Regions from separate parts of the Aneurinibacillus baijiui genome, predicted to be linked through region 3. Evidence: riboswitches for the same ligand, from Rfam matches in the RefSeq annotation. Region 3 holds a riboswitch; each other region holds the start of a gene.
The links. A riboswitch is a leader RNA that binds a small molecule or an ion and turns the genes downstream of it on or off. The one in region 3 is predicted to bind cyclic di-GMP.
Positions count from the first base shown of each region.

Region 1 (4,263 bases), on a different contig from region 3:
TCGGCCGTGTAATTCTTCGTGCAACTACATATCCGGCCGCGCAGCCAAGCACCATCGAGATTAACGTCATAATTACGCTCATAGAAATAATGAAGCTTTTTACTTCTTGTATAAATGCAGCATCCATATCAATGCCGAGGATCGTATCCGTGCCTTCGAGGCGTAAAAATGCCGACTTATGAATCCCGTACACGTCTTTGTATATAGAACTGGTCTGCATCTCTCCAGTAAACGCCGCATTCATCTCAGCGGTAAACGGATAATCAGCATTACGCTGGTCCGGCTCTCCGCTGAGCGCTACAATGTACGTCTTGTCCTTTTTAGCCAGAACATAGACATTTTCAACGTCCATTCTTTTTTTCTCATCGTCAAGAAACGCCAAAAGCTGCTGATACTCTGCTTCAGAGCCGCTATCCGATTGATTGACAAGCATCTTGTTTACATTCTTTTTTAAGTCGATGATATTATTTTTTAAGGTGTGCTCAAATTGTGTCAGCACATACTGATCGACAATCCCCATCGCTACTTTATAAAAGGTCACGCTAAACAGCAGGGAGAGGACTAGAATGCACAGCGCGAAGGAAGCGGTAATCTTTCTGCTAAGTGAATGTTTCATCTTAAACATACATAAGCTGCTCCTCCCGTGCTGCATCCGTCAGTTCTACTTGCTCTGCCAAAAATGCAACAATCTCATCAAGTGTCTCGATTGTAGTATATGGTGAGATGGAGAAGAACTTCGCCACATACAACGGCACACGATCGGTCGAATCTATGGCGTCAATGACGCACTGACGTGTCGTATCCCCGAAAAATACCCGGTCGCGCTGCTTGCCCAACTGCTCAAATAAGGCATAGTTCCATTTGTTATTTCGTTCAATGCGCATCTGTGCCAGCTTTCCAGCCTTCTCCTGCTGCCATTCCGGCTGTCCCGGGTAGAAGCGGAACGTCGTAATCGGGCCTGGATTGTCCGCATTTGTAATAGCCATATTCGGGAATTTGGCACTGATTTTTTCACGGAATGCCATATTCACCCGCACATAATTGGCGAGAATCTGTTGGTAGCCCTCCACGCCAAATGCAAGCAAAGCTGCATAGATGGCAATGGAACTTGCCATACGAGAGCATTCCAATGTATAGCTTGTGTGGTAGCTTCCATAGCCACGGTTTCCTACATATGGGGTCTCGAATTCATGCAGATCCAATAGCCCAACATCTTTTCCATTCTTAACAAGAAAGAGCGAGGTCAAATACGGTGTCTGCCCAAGCTTTTGAAAATCAAAGCAAAGGGTATCTGCAAGATGAAGATGCTGCATTTTCTCCCGAATTTTCTTTAGGTTTTCGCACAGCGGCGCTTCGAATCCAAGCGGATTGCGGGCAAAATCATAATCATTGAAGAGACAATAGAAACCGCCAAGGGCTGAGTCGGCATGAATGTGTGCAGGTTTTAACCCGTGCTTTGTCGTAATCGTCTCCGCTTCTGCCTTGATTGCTGCCACATCGTCAATCCCGAATGAATCGGTTGCACCTGTCGTGGCGACAATGTAGATAGGAATTCCACCTTTGCGAATTACGTCTTCCATTTTCGTGCGCAGATCACCTACATCCATCGCATGGGTAGCCGGGTCGGCTTTAACTGTAATGAGGTTGTTGCTGCCAATCCCGGTTGCTTCCATTGATTTTAGCAAGCTGTAATGTGCATTCTCGGAAGCGAAGCAGTATAGATGATTCGGTACTCCTTCTTCTTTAGCATTCGGAAACTGCTTGGCAATCGCCAGGCGCAAACCCGAGAAAACAGCGCCTTGACCGCCCCATGTCGTATAGCCCCAGGAAGAGGCTACATCATAGCCAGCAAGACGGGACATCATCGCAATCACATTCACTTCCGCCTCCGCACCGGCAGGACCGTATACATCCCATAGGTTATTTCCGTTCAGCAGCGTAGCCAGAAGCGCCCCGATAATACCAGGAATGCTTGCCATTGGCAGGACATTCGTGACAAAGTTTCTCGTATGGTACGGATGGCCCTGTGCCAGCTCTAGCAGCTTGTTTACGACCTCTTCCATTTTTGCCCCATGCTGCGGCGCTGTGGCAGATTCCATAATTTCTTTATAGAAATCCCCTGTACGCTCCCGCATAGGACCAAGCGTGGAACGATGCGGATCTTTTAGCTCATCTAGTTCTTCGATCAGTGTGTGAATGAAACCAAGCAGCGATTGCTGGCTTTGTTTGTTTCCATCCTCACTTGGAAATAACGCTTGTACTTCTTTCATGTTCATCATTGCTTACAACTCTCCATTCTCTTTGCTGTACGTATTTCTTCCGATAAAGAAAAAAGACTATTTTCCGTAATGGAATAGCCTTCATCATCAAAGATAGCGCCCGAATCCTGCGATCCGCTGCCATATGAGCAAACGTTCACAAATAAAAGCACCATGCTATGTAGTATGATTTCGGCAACCGGCTATCTTAGTTCTTTCGGAACCTTAGATCCTAGGCTTTGCGTCCCCATCTTTCGGTGGGTTTGCCATTTTCGACATATATTGGGTTTTGTTTACTAGTGATATTTTACCTATCAAAAAAATTTTTTCAACCCTTTGCACCATTGTTATATTATTAAAAATTGTCGGCGTATTAAAAACTACCTGCAAAATTAGAAACAACTGCTTTCTGTGTGCTAAGTGTTATTGTGTTATACTATATACAGCAAAGTGCCTATAACACTTTTATATAAGGAGAGTATGCAATGCAAATTAAGGTGAACCGTCAATTACCGGTCTCGCTTGCCCGACAAATTTATCAGGTGATTGTCGATCGGATTCAATCCGATCTGCTAGAAGAAGGCTTCCGTCTACCATCTGTTCGTACGCTGGCCAAGCAAAGCGGAGTCAGTCTTATGACGGTTGTCCAGGCATATGATCAGCTCGAAGAAGACGGATTTATTCAGCGCGTACAAGGTCGCGGCACCTTCGTACAAAAGAAGCAAATTGTAGAAAAGAATAAGCACGAGGCGTCATACGATTGGCAGCTATCTATTCCTGACTATTTGCCGCGCGCCCAATTCTCACGCTATCATCAAGTCTCGGCACGCTTCGAATTCTTCTCCTCCACCATTGATCCCGGTCTTCTTCCTAACCGGTATCTAGAAAAAGAGATTCAGCGGATTCTTGCCCAGGAGCCGCGCATTCTCTCTACATACGGTGACATGCAGGGAGATTTGGCACTTCGTACGGAGCTTGCGCATTATCTGCGTGAAAATAAAATTAAGACCTCTTCTGAAGAGATTCTGGTTACAAACGGTACGCAACAAGGGATCGATTTAGTAGCACGGACATTCATCGGTCCCGGAGATATCATATTCACCGAAGCGCCCACATATCCGGCAGCCATTGATGTATTCCGCTGGCAGGGGGCAACCATTCTCCCTGTTCCGGTAGATGAACACGGCATGCGGGTGGACATGCTAGCAGCATTATGCGAAAAATATAAGCCAAAGCTGATCTACACCATGCCCACCTTTCATAACCCGACCGGTACGGTCATGACGATGCAGCGGCGGCGGCAGCTGCTTGACATCGCCGCAGAGACACAGTGCCTTATTCTAGAGGACGATCCATGGAGCGAGATTTATTTCGAAAAACAGCCGCCTCCCTCGCTTAAGAGCATGGACGAGCACGGACATGTTATCTATCTAAAGGGATTGAGTAAAATCCTTGCGCCCGGCTGTCGTGTTGGCGTATTAACCGCTTCCGGCACGATACTCAATCGGCTTATCGCCGCAAAAGGCAATATGGATTTAGGCAGTCCGCTCTTAACGCAAAAAGCAATTCTACCACTCCTTCATTCGGAGAGAATGCGCAACCATATCAAGAAGCTGCGCATCGCTCTACAACTGCGCCGGGATATGATGATTGAGTTGCTGACAGAGCATATGCCCCCTGGCGTAAGCTGGATTCCCCCACAGGGTGGGGTCAACCTATGGCTCTCACTTCCGCACCAAATTGATACGGAGGATTTTCTAATTTATGCCCGCAACCATCAGATCACCTTTTTGCCGGGCGCAGCCTGCTATCCCATCGAATCGAAACGCCACTTTCTCAGGCTCAGCTTCTCTTATATGAATGAACGGGAGCTTGAAGAAGGCGTGCAGGCGCTATGCAATGCCGTATCTGCCTTTACCCACACATCTTCGGTATACCGCAAGGCACCAATCGTCTAAATAAAAACAGCACGCAAGAAGCTCTTCGCCTCCTGCGTGCTGTTTTT
Region 1 covers NZ_JBFTXJ020000002.1:510,085-514,347, forward strand. Annotated here, with positions in the region: gene AB3351_RS05930 (methyl-accepting chemotaxis protein) at 1-625, opposite strand, end outside; gene AB3351_RS05935 (pyridoxal phosphate-dependent decarboxylase family protein) at 618-2,270, opposite strand; cyclic di-GMP riboswitch class I at 2,450-2,536, opposite strand; gene pdxR (MocR-like pyridoxine biosynthesis transcription factor PdxR) at 2,744-4,216, shown strand.
Region 1: linked by a shared signal. The riboswitch ahead of AB3351_RS05935 (pyridoxal phosphate-dependent decarboxylase family protein) and the one ahead of AB3351_RS19100 (stalk domain-containing protein) in region 3 are both predicted to bind cyclic di-GMP.

Region 2 (4,263 bases), on a different contig from region 3:
CTTATTTTTTATTAGCAGGGGAAGCGCATAATGATTGGTAATGATATGAGTATCAATAGCCAAATGCAGCATTCGTAATCCTTTTTCCAGTGAGTGCTCCCAGACGGGGGTATTCCATTCTACTAAATATTCACCTCCCCAAATATCATTTACCAGTATATCTAGCCGTCCGTGTTCCTTCTCAATTCTTTTAATTAGGGCTTGGACCTGTTCATGAACAAGATGGTCCACTTGAACAGCAATTCCGATGCCGCCTACATCATTTACTAACTCTGCGGTTTCTTCAATCGTTTCAGGGCGTCCGTATTCAGACATCTGATGTCGTGTTGTACGTCCAGTGATATAGACGGTAGCTCCTGCTGCACCTAATTCCATCGCAATGCCGCGTCCTGCGCCTCTTGTTCCACCCGCTACCAAAGCAACTTTTCCAGCTAGAGGTTTCATTGCGTTCACTCCTTTTTCTCGATAGATATAGTATAATTACTAATGATGACATCTCTTGTCATATAAAAAGTATCTTTTTGTAAGGTGGGAAAATATGCGCGCAGATAGGTTGATTTCGATTTTATTGTTACTGCAAAATAGAGGAAAATTAACAACCAGAGAATTGGCGCAAGAATTAGAGGTTACCGGACGTACGATTCATAGAGATATGGAGGCGTTGAGTGCGGCGGGGATTCCTGTTGTAGCTGAACGGGGGAAATTGGGTGGTTGGAGATTGCTTGAACAATATCGTACAAATGTAACGGGGTTAAAAGCCAATGAAATCAAGTCATTGTTTATCTCGCCGTCTCCTCAATTGCTTGCTGATTTAGGTCTGGCAAAAGATTGGAATGAAGCGCGGCAAAAAATTCTCGCTGCGATTCCAAGTTCCACACAGGGACATTCCCAAGATATTTGGAATCGGATTCATATTGATACGACTACATGGAAACAATCACCGGAAAAAATTGAATCATTTACATTGTTACAGCAAGCAATTTGGGATGAGCGAAAGCTGCAGATTACATATGAACGGACAGATGGAGAGGTGATCGATCGAGTTGTAAATCCGTTAGGACTAGTCGCTAAAGGAAGCGTCTGGTACTTGATCGCATCTTCAGATGAAGAAATCCGAAACTATAGAGCGTCGAGAATAAAGTCCGTATTCTTGACAGAGGATTCGTTTTCTCGGCCAGATGACTTTAATTTAGCCCAGTATTGGAATAACTCTACACAAAAATTTATTAAAAATCTCCCAAGTTATGAGGTAGATGTTGAAATTTCTCCATCTATCGTTCAGAGAATACGGTTTACCGGACGCTTTGTACAGCTACTAAAAATGGATTCACCTTTAGAAGATGGGTGGATTCCAGCAAACCTGCGTTTTGATACAGAACAGGAGGCAAAAGAATACATTCTGGGCTTTGGAGATCAGATAAGAATTATTCGTCCGGACGCATTAAAGCAAACGATTTATGATATGGCAAAGCGTGTGGTGAATTTTTATGAGATAGGTGACAAAGGGATGCACTAGGAAAAAGTCCGATTTAGTACACCACTTGCATAGCATCAGAGAAGTGGATAGCATTTCGTCAAAATTCGGTGTAGTATAGGTATTTTCATTTTTTTATAGGTATTATATACTAGTAAATAATAATCAAAAAATAGGATGCGATGAGAGATTCTTTCGTACATGGGCACTTGAAGAATCTGGAGCAAGTAGTGCAACCGGCCGGTTTATTAAAACCTGGCTTTTTTTTATGGAAAAAGCAAGAAAAGAGGAGGAAACGGTGTGTTTTTTAGAAGGAAATTAAAAGTATCAAAGAAAATGAAGCCTATCCAAAAGTCAGATATTCAAACTACACCACGTTTAGGTGATAAGTTAAAATTTTTAGAGATGACCACACATGATATAGATAGCATCAAAAAGTTGGAGAACGTGATAGATCAACTTGCGGTTGAGATTACAAATCGCCATTATAGAATGCTTAGCGAATACGGGAACCTAGAAAAGATTATGCAGGATCATAGTACGGTCGATCGACTTAGTCAAACGTTTATTCAATATGTAAAATCAATACCAAGAATCAAACTGGACACAGAGTACATCCAAAACCGTGTGAAAATTGGAGAGGTACATAGTAGAATACGATTGACTCCAGAATGGTATACAGGATCTTATATTCGTGTATATGAGTATGTACTTCCAGAGATTATCGAACAATATGGACATAGACCGGATGAAATGAAAGACATTTTGATGGCGCTCATTCGTATTGTAACACTTGATTCACAGATCGTTCTTGAATCCTATCAAGAAGCTAATGATTTTAAAATTATTGAGAGTGTCAGCTCTGTTATGGAAACGGTTATTGGATTGGATAAAATAAGCACGTTAATGAATACGGTGGCATCCGCAGCAGAAAATGTAGAGAGTGTAAGTGCGGCAGCTGAACAGCTTTCTGCTTCTGTAGAAGAAGTTGCCACTAACGCAGTTAGCGTCGCAGAAAACACTGAAGAAACCATACAACAGGTGGAACAAGGACGGGAAGTAATTGAAAAGTCTCTCACAGGCTTTTTAGGTATGACAGACTCATTTATAGAGACAAGGAATAAAATTAATACGTTGCTTGACGAAATTAAAAATGTTTCTCAAGTCGTTGAATTCATCAAAGGAGTTGCTGAACAGACCAATTTACTTGCGTTAAATGCGTCGATTGAGGCAGCAAGAGCGGGTGAGCAAGGACGGGGATTTTCTGTTGTCGCCGATGAGGTCAGAAATTTGGCTGAACAGACAAAGGAATCGGTGGATAAAATCACAAAAACAATTCAACAAGTACAAACGGAAGCTAGAGAAGTTAGTATCATGGAAGAAAGAATGGCAAACCAGCTTAATGACCAAGTGGATCAAGCGAAAGATGCGATTGAAACATTAGGTACTATTGTATCGAGGATTGAACTCATCGGTAGTTCAACAGGCAATATTGCAGCGATTGCTCAGGAACAGTCAGCTGCTACGCACGATATCACCCTACGAATTAGCGAGGTGTTGCATCAGACGGATGAGATTAAGAACGATGCCCAGTACACGGGCCAAACCATTTACGATGTAAGTATGGGCATTAATAATCTTCGCAAAAAAGCAATTGGGTCCATTCCTAGATTGCAAAATAAACAGGTCATTCGAGTGGTAAAAACAGAGCATTTGTTATGGAAGTGGTGGGTATATAACAGTATCCTCGGATATCATCAAATGGAAGCACAGCATTTTGTGAATCATACGCAGTGCCGTTTAGGAAAATGGTATGAGCAAATGAGAAAACACCCACATATTTCAAAACTTCCGGCATTTAAGGAGCTGGAAGCGCCGCATCGTCATGTACATGAGCTAGCACAGGAAGCACACGAATATATAAATAGAGGACAAAAAGATAAAGCGGAATCACTGCTCTATTTAATTGAAGAATCTTCTGTGGAAGTAGTACGTCTGTTAGATCAAATACAGAATGAAATGGATCGTAGAGCATGATCTTTTCCCGGATGATCGACAATTATGGCAGTTTTATGTAAGAAATCACTTTGAAAAGTTACTGAATTTGTTTGCAGCCTACTCATATGAGGTAAACTAGGGGAGAAAAAGCATATACACTTAGGAGGAGCCATGGCTGCTGAAACTACTAATGCAAATGATTCGCTTCGCTCTGCCTACTCGGCCCGCAATCTATGGTCGGGTTTCCTATTTGGTGTTGGCTTGGTCGCCTTTATAGATGAAGCCGTTTTCCATCAATTACTGCATTGGCATCATTTCTATGACAAGTCTACCACCAGTGTCGGATTGATCTCGGATGGTTTGTTTCACGCTTTTAGCTGGTTTGCAACAATTGGATCGCTATTTATGTTTGCTGATTTGCGGCGCCGAAATGCATTGTGGCTTACAAGGTGGATAGGAGGCATGTTCCTTGGAGCAGGGGCATTCCAGTTATACGACGGAACCGTTCAACACAAACTGATGCGGTTGCACCAGATTCGCTACAATGTGGATGTTCTTCCCTATGACCTGGTATGGAATATTACCGCCATTGTTATCATGCTTATTGGCATCATCCTGGTTGTTCGCACACGAAGCGGATCACAGCAAGTGGAAGGAACCGCGTCATATGAACAATGATCACATTCATCATAGCAGCGGAGCTTCTTTAGAACTGATCTTGGCGCTGCCTTTTGTTCTGGCGTTGATTTTTTATATTGGTGCTGTAATCATATCTAATCGCCATCACAAAA
Region 2 covers NZ_JBFTXJ020000002.1:50,449-54,711, forward strand. Annotated here, with positions in the region: gene AB3351_RS03460 (SDR family oxidoreductase) at 1-444, opposite strand, end outside; gene AB3351_RS03465 (helix-turn-helix transcriptional regulator) at 539-1,516, shown strand; cyclic di-GMP riboswitch class II at 1,641-1,725, shown strand; gene AB3351_RS03470 (methyl-accepting chemotaxis protein) at 1,775-3,511, shown strand; gene AB3351_RS03475 (DUF2243 domain-containing protein) at 3,644-4,150, shown strand; gene AB3351_RS03480 (cytochrome c oxidase assembly protein) at 4,140-4,263, shown strand, end outside.
Region 2: linked by a shared signal. The riboswitch ahead of AB3351_RS03470 (methyl-accepting chemotaxis protein) and the one ahead of AB3351_RS19100 (stalk domain-containing protein) in region 3 are both predicted to bind cyclic di-GMP.

Region 3 (4,263 bases):
ATATTGTGACATTCTCTACCCTGCAAAACGGTATCTACTATGCTCTAGCCCAAGAGGATATGCATATTCTAAGCAAGAAATAAGATCAATATCTTTAGCACCGTACATCTCAAAAGGAAGACTGGGCATAATCGCCGGGTCTTCTTTAACTCGCTCTCTTTTCTTTTACTGGTCGCATGGCTAACACATTCTCAGCAGAGAAATATCGTGTTGCCTTTCGTGTAAAGCAGTACGCCCGGACTCTTCCGTTCTTTACGGACAGCAGCCGGATCTTTCTCTGACTCAACTCTCCGTTTCGGTCTACATAGATAATCTCCACTGTTTTTCCTAGATGCGTGAAAAAGTTCATCACTCACATCGCCTCTTCTCGATGAATGTTCCCATAACCGCTCCGCTGTACATACTCTGGCTTACGATTTCCTTTCCGCCAGTAACCTTTTACAATAAGATCATTTGTTCTTGTTTTATATTATAACAGAACACTAGTTCCTATTCAATTAGGAGGAGAGAAAACAATATTAATTCATGTTAGTTTTGCTGATAAGCCAGAAGAGGCCGAATGAAAGGGTACTATTCTTTTTCCTTACTTTTTGGCTAATCAACACTTACACCTTGATAGGTTTTAATTTATACATTCCTACCAACATACAAATGACACTTATCGCCCATAATACGCCTGCTGTTGCTATTTTTGAAGAGGTATTCTCAGATAACATAGTATGATTTGAGCTATTTATAACTGATAACCATAAGGCGATACTCAATGACAGAAAAAGTTATGCCTCCGCTGCTACTTAATAAATAAAAGTATATAGCTGGTGAAAACTACAGTTGTGAAATCATCGTCCCAATGTATTTTCTCTAATCGCATCCTTCTCTATCTTTCCATATAAAAAAACCCGAATAAGGGACTTTTTTCAAAGCGTCCATCATCCAGGTTATAGTTCAATCTAAAGAACATTCCTTTTTATTGAGCTTGAGTGTTTGTTTTCTTTGCAGTATTTCCTTCTTCGTAAATAACTACCGCTTTCGTTTCAGGTTCATATTGTACATTCGCGCCAAAGGCCTCGCTAATAAAACGAACAGGAACCAGGGTTCGTCCGTTAACTATTTCAGCTGGAACATCAAGCGTAACTTTCTGATTGTTCACATGTGCAGTCGTATTTCCCAAACGAAGTTTTATTTCCACTCCATTTTTTGTAACCGTGACAGATTGCTCCTCCGCATTCCACACTACGGTTGCATCCAAGGATTCAGAAATAGCTCGGAACGGAATCAACGTACGTCCTTCCTTAATTACAGGAGGCACATCAACCGTTAGTTGTTCACCGTTAACGAAAGCACGCATTCCCGTTTCACCGATTTTCCCGTACATTTTACCTAACTTCTTATAGGATTCTAAGTTCCTGATATTTTCTTTAACTACTTCCTTTTGAATGGCTATCGCTTCGTTAATTTCGCCTGATTCTTCATAAACATCCGCTAGCTCTTCAAGATATTCTTCAATATTTTCTAGTGATTCTTTCTGTTTTTTAATCTGTTCTCTCAAAGTTTGTATATTCTTTTTAAACTCTTCTTTAGATTGATTACCAAAACCTTTTGAAGATTGATCCTTCAGTTCTTGTAAAGATTTTTTCAATTCTTTCTCTAGTGTATTTTTGTGATCGTCTTTGTCGTCATCATCTTTGTCGTCATCATCTTTGTCGTCGTCTTTGTCATCATCATCAACTTCATCTTTATCATATCGCTGGTAGTCCTTACCTTTTTCACTTTGACTTTTCGGGCTGCTGCTTTCATTAGCTAAGGCCTGTGATGCATCTAATACGAAAGGTGACGCACTTAACGCAAAAACTAAAGATAGTGACACAATTTCTTTCTTCATTACGATTCCCCTCTCCATAATAAAAAGCTTATTCGATTGCCGAATAAGCCTATGCTGTCATATAGGTATCCGGTAACTGGCTGGCATCGTCTGAGACATTAGCCCCTGTAGCTTTGCGTCCCCATCTTTCAATGGGTTTGCCTTTATCGAATGAAGTTATTTTTCAAAATAATACTATGTTTTTACATTTTTTTCACAGGCAAAAAGTAATGAATCATTTGTCTATTTGTTCATTTTTTTACTTTGCTTTAAATCGCACGTCTCCACACTAGAAGCATACGCTGTACATCTCAAATCTAATCGGTATACAGAAAACAAAGATAAAACCCGGCACTCAGCCGGGTCTCTTTTTTCTTTTACTGACCACCTCTTACTAACAAATAAGATTTGACTCTTTTATATAAAGGAAATGGCACATTTCAGTTATAGGTCATCAGATTTTGCATCTGTAGCAATTAAGAATACAAGACTTTTTTGATTGCTGGATTTCACAGTTGTTATATGTGCCGCCATCAAAATGTCTCCAATTTTCTCAAAACCATACTGTGATATGAGTAACTCACTGATTTTTTTGTTTATATCATCCCCTCCAACTCCCAGAGCAGAAGCTACGATTTTTGCTCCTTTAATGGCCTCTTCGATTGTTTTATCTGTTAATTCACCTGAAAAGTATGTACCAACGCCTATGATTGATACTTTATTTTTCTTATTAGGGATAATAACAAATTTTTGTTTCGTATTTATTGCTAAGGAATAGGAACCGAATTTTCCTTCCTCATCATTTTTTAATGGTTCCGTTTCCATTCTCCAGCGCTGATCTTAGGAAATGCATTCTTTTCCTTGTAATGTGACGATGGATCAGAAAGTCTTTTTTTAATTTCATCTACCGAATATTTAAACCCTGCTTGATGTAATGTAGTCTCGCTAACTGAAACTGGTTTTCCTTGTTCTTGGGCATGTACAACATCTTTTGGATTGAAGCTAGTAAAAATAATCATGCATACTACTAGGCTAAATAAGTACACGTATTTTTTCATATTATTCCTCCTTACAAGCATACTTGATAGTCTGATTATTTTTACTATATTTTACACCAAATACTTACAATTAATGTAATTTTCCCAGAATAAAAAGCCCTCTCATCTAAAATTTCCTACATATGGTATAATACTTTCGTTACTTAATTTGATATGGTTTCTCAACGATGGACGGCTCACTCCCTGTAAGAAAGGGGGTAAGCTTATGACGGTATTCGAAGCACTGATACTATAAAGTCGAGATCAATTTGGGGAACATCCGAAAATTGTTTCCGAGCGCCCTTAAAAAATCGCTTTAGTATACTAAAGGCGGTCAAAATGTGGTCAAACGGGGCTTTTCAACAATGTTTACCCAACAAAAAAACAAAAAACCCCTTGTATCTCAAGGGATTTTAAACACGTACCTCTTCGCACTGGGAGCATACGCCGTAAATCTCAAATTTATGCCCGGTAATCGTAAAGTCGTCCGGCTCGCCGAACATCTCATCTAGTGGACACGACGTAATATGACGCGTCTTGCCACAAGATAGGCAGATCAAATGATGATGGTGATCGCCTGTCGAGCAGCGAAAACGATACTTCCGCTCGCCGCCAAGCTCTGTTACTTCAAGAATGTCCAGTTCGGTAAACAATGTCAGGTTCCGGTACACCGTATCAAAGCTCAACGCCGGGTATTCTGTCTGCATGTAGGCCAGAATATCCCGGGCTGACAAGTACCGCTTCTCTTTGGCGAAAATGCGAATGATCTCTTCGCGCTTTCCTGTATATTTATATCCTTGTTCTTTGAGCATCTGCAATGCTTGTTCTACGGTCATCATTTCCACCGCCTTCTTAATTCAATGAATCACGTACCCGCTTGCCAATCAGCACACATATAAGCAGAAAAACAGCAACCAGCACAATCGTTCCGCCTGAAGCCAAATCAAACGTATAAGCAATCATAAGGCCGCTCAGTACGGAGATCTCTCCGAAAATAATAGCATATACAAACGTTTGTCGAAAACTGTTGGCCAACTGAAGAGCGGCTGCAACCGGCAGTGTAATAAGAGCTGACACCAGCAGAATCCCAACGACCTGCATCGAGATGCTGATGACAAGCGCGACGAGTACGCTGAAAACGACATTAATCAAGTTGCGCGGTACACCGGAGATACGGGCGCCTTCCTCATCAAATGACAAATATAATAGCTCTTTATAGAACACCCATACAATCCCGATCACCAACAAACTCGCGACAATAACACGCCATAAGTCTTCTTCTGTGACCGACAGCAGACTGCCGAACAAGTACCCGAATAAATCAACGTTAAAGCCATTTGCCAAACTGATTAATACAACCCCAAG
Region 3 covers NZ_JBFTXJ020000013.1:45,683-49,945, forward strand. Annotated here, with positions in the region: gene AB3351_RS19090 (STAS domain-containing protein) at 1-83, shown strand, start outside; gene AB3351_RS19095 (hypothetical protein) at 146-352, opposite strand; gene AB3351_RS19100 (stalk domain-containing protein) at 968-1,882, opposite strand; cyclic di-GMP riboswitch class I at 1,951-2,034, opposite strand; gene AB3351_RS19105 (hypothetical protein) at 2,306-2,686, opposite strand; gene AB3351_RS19110 (hypothetical protein) at 2,668-2,919, opposite strand; gene AB3351_RS19115 (Fur family transcriptional regulator) at 3,312-3,734, opposite strand; gene AB3351_RS19120 (metal ABC transporter permease) at 3,751-4,263, opposite strand, start outside.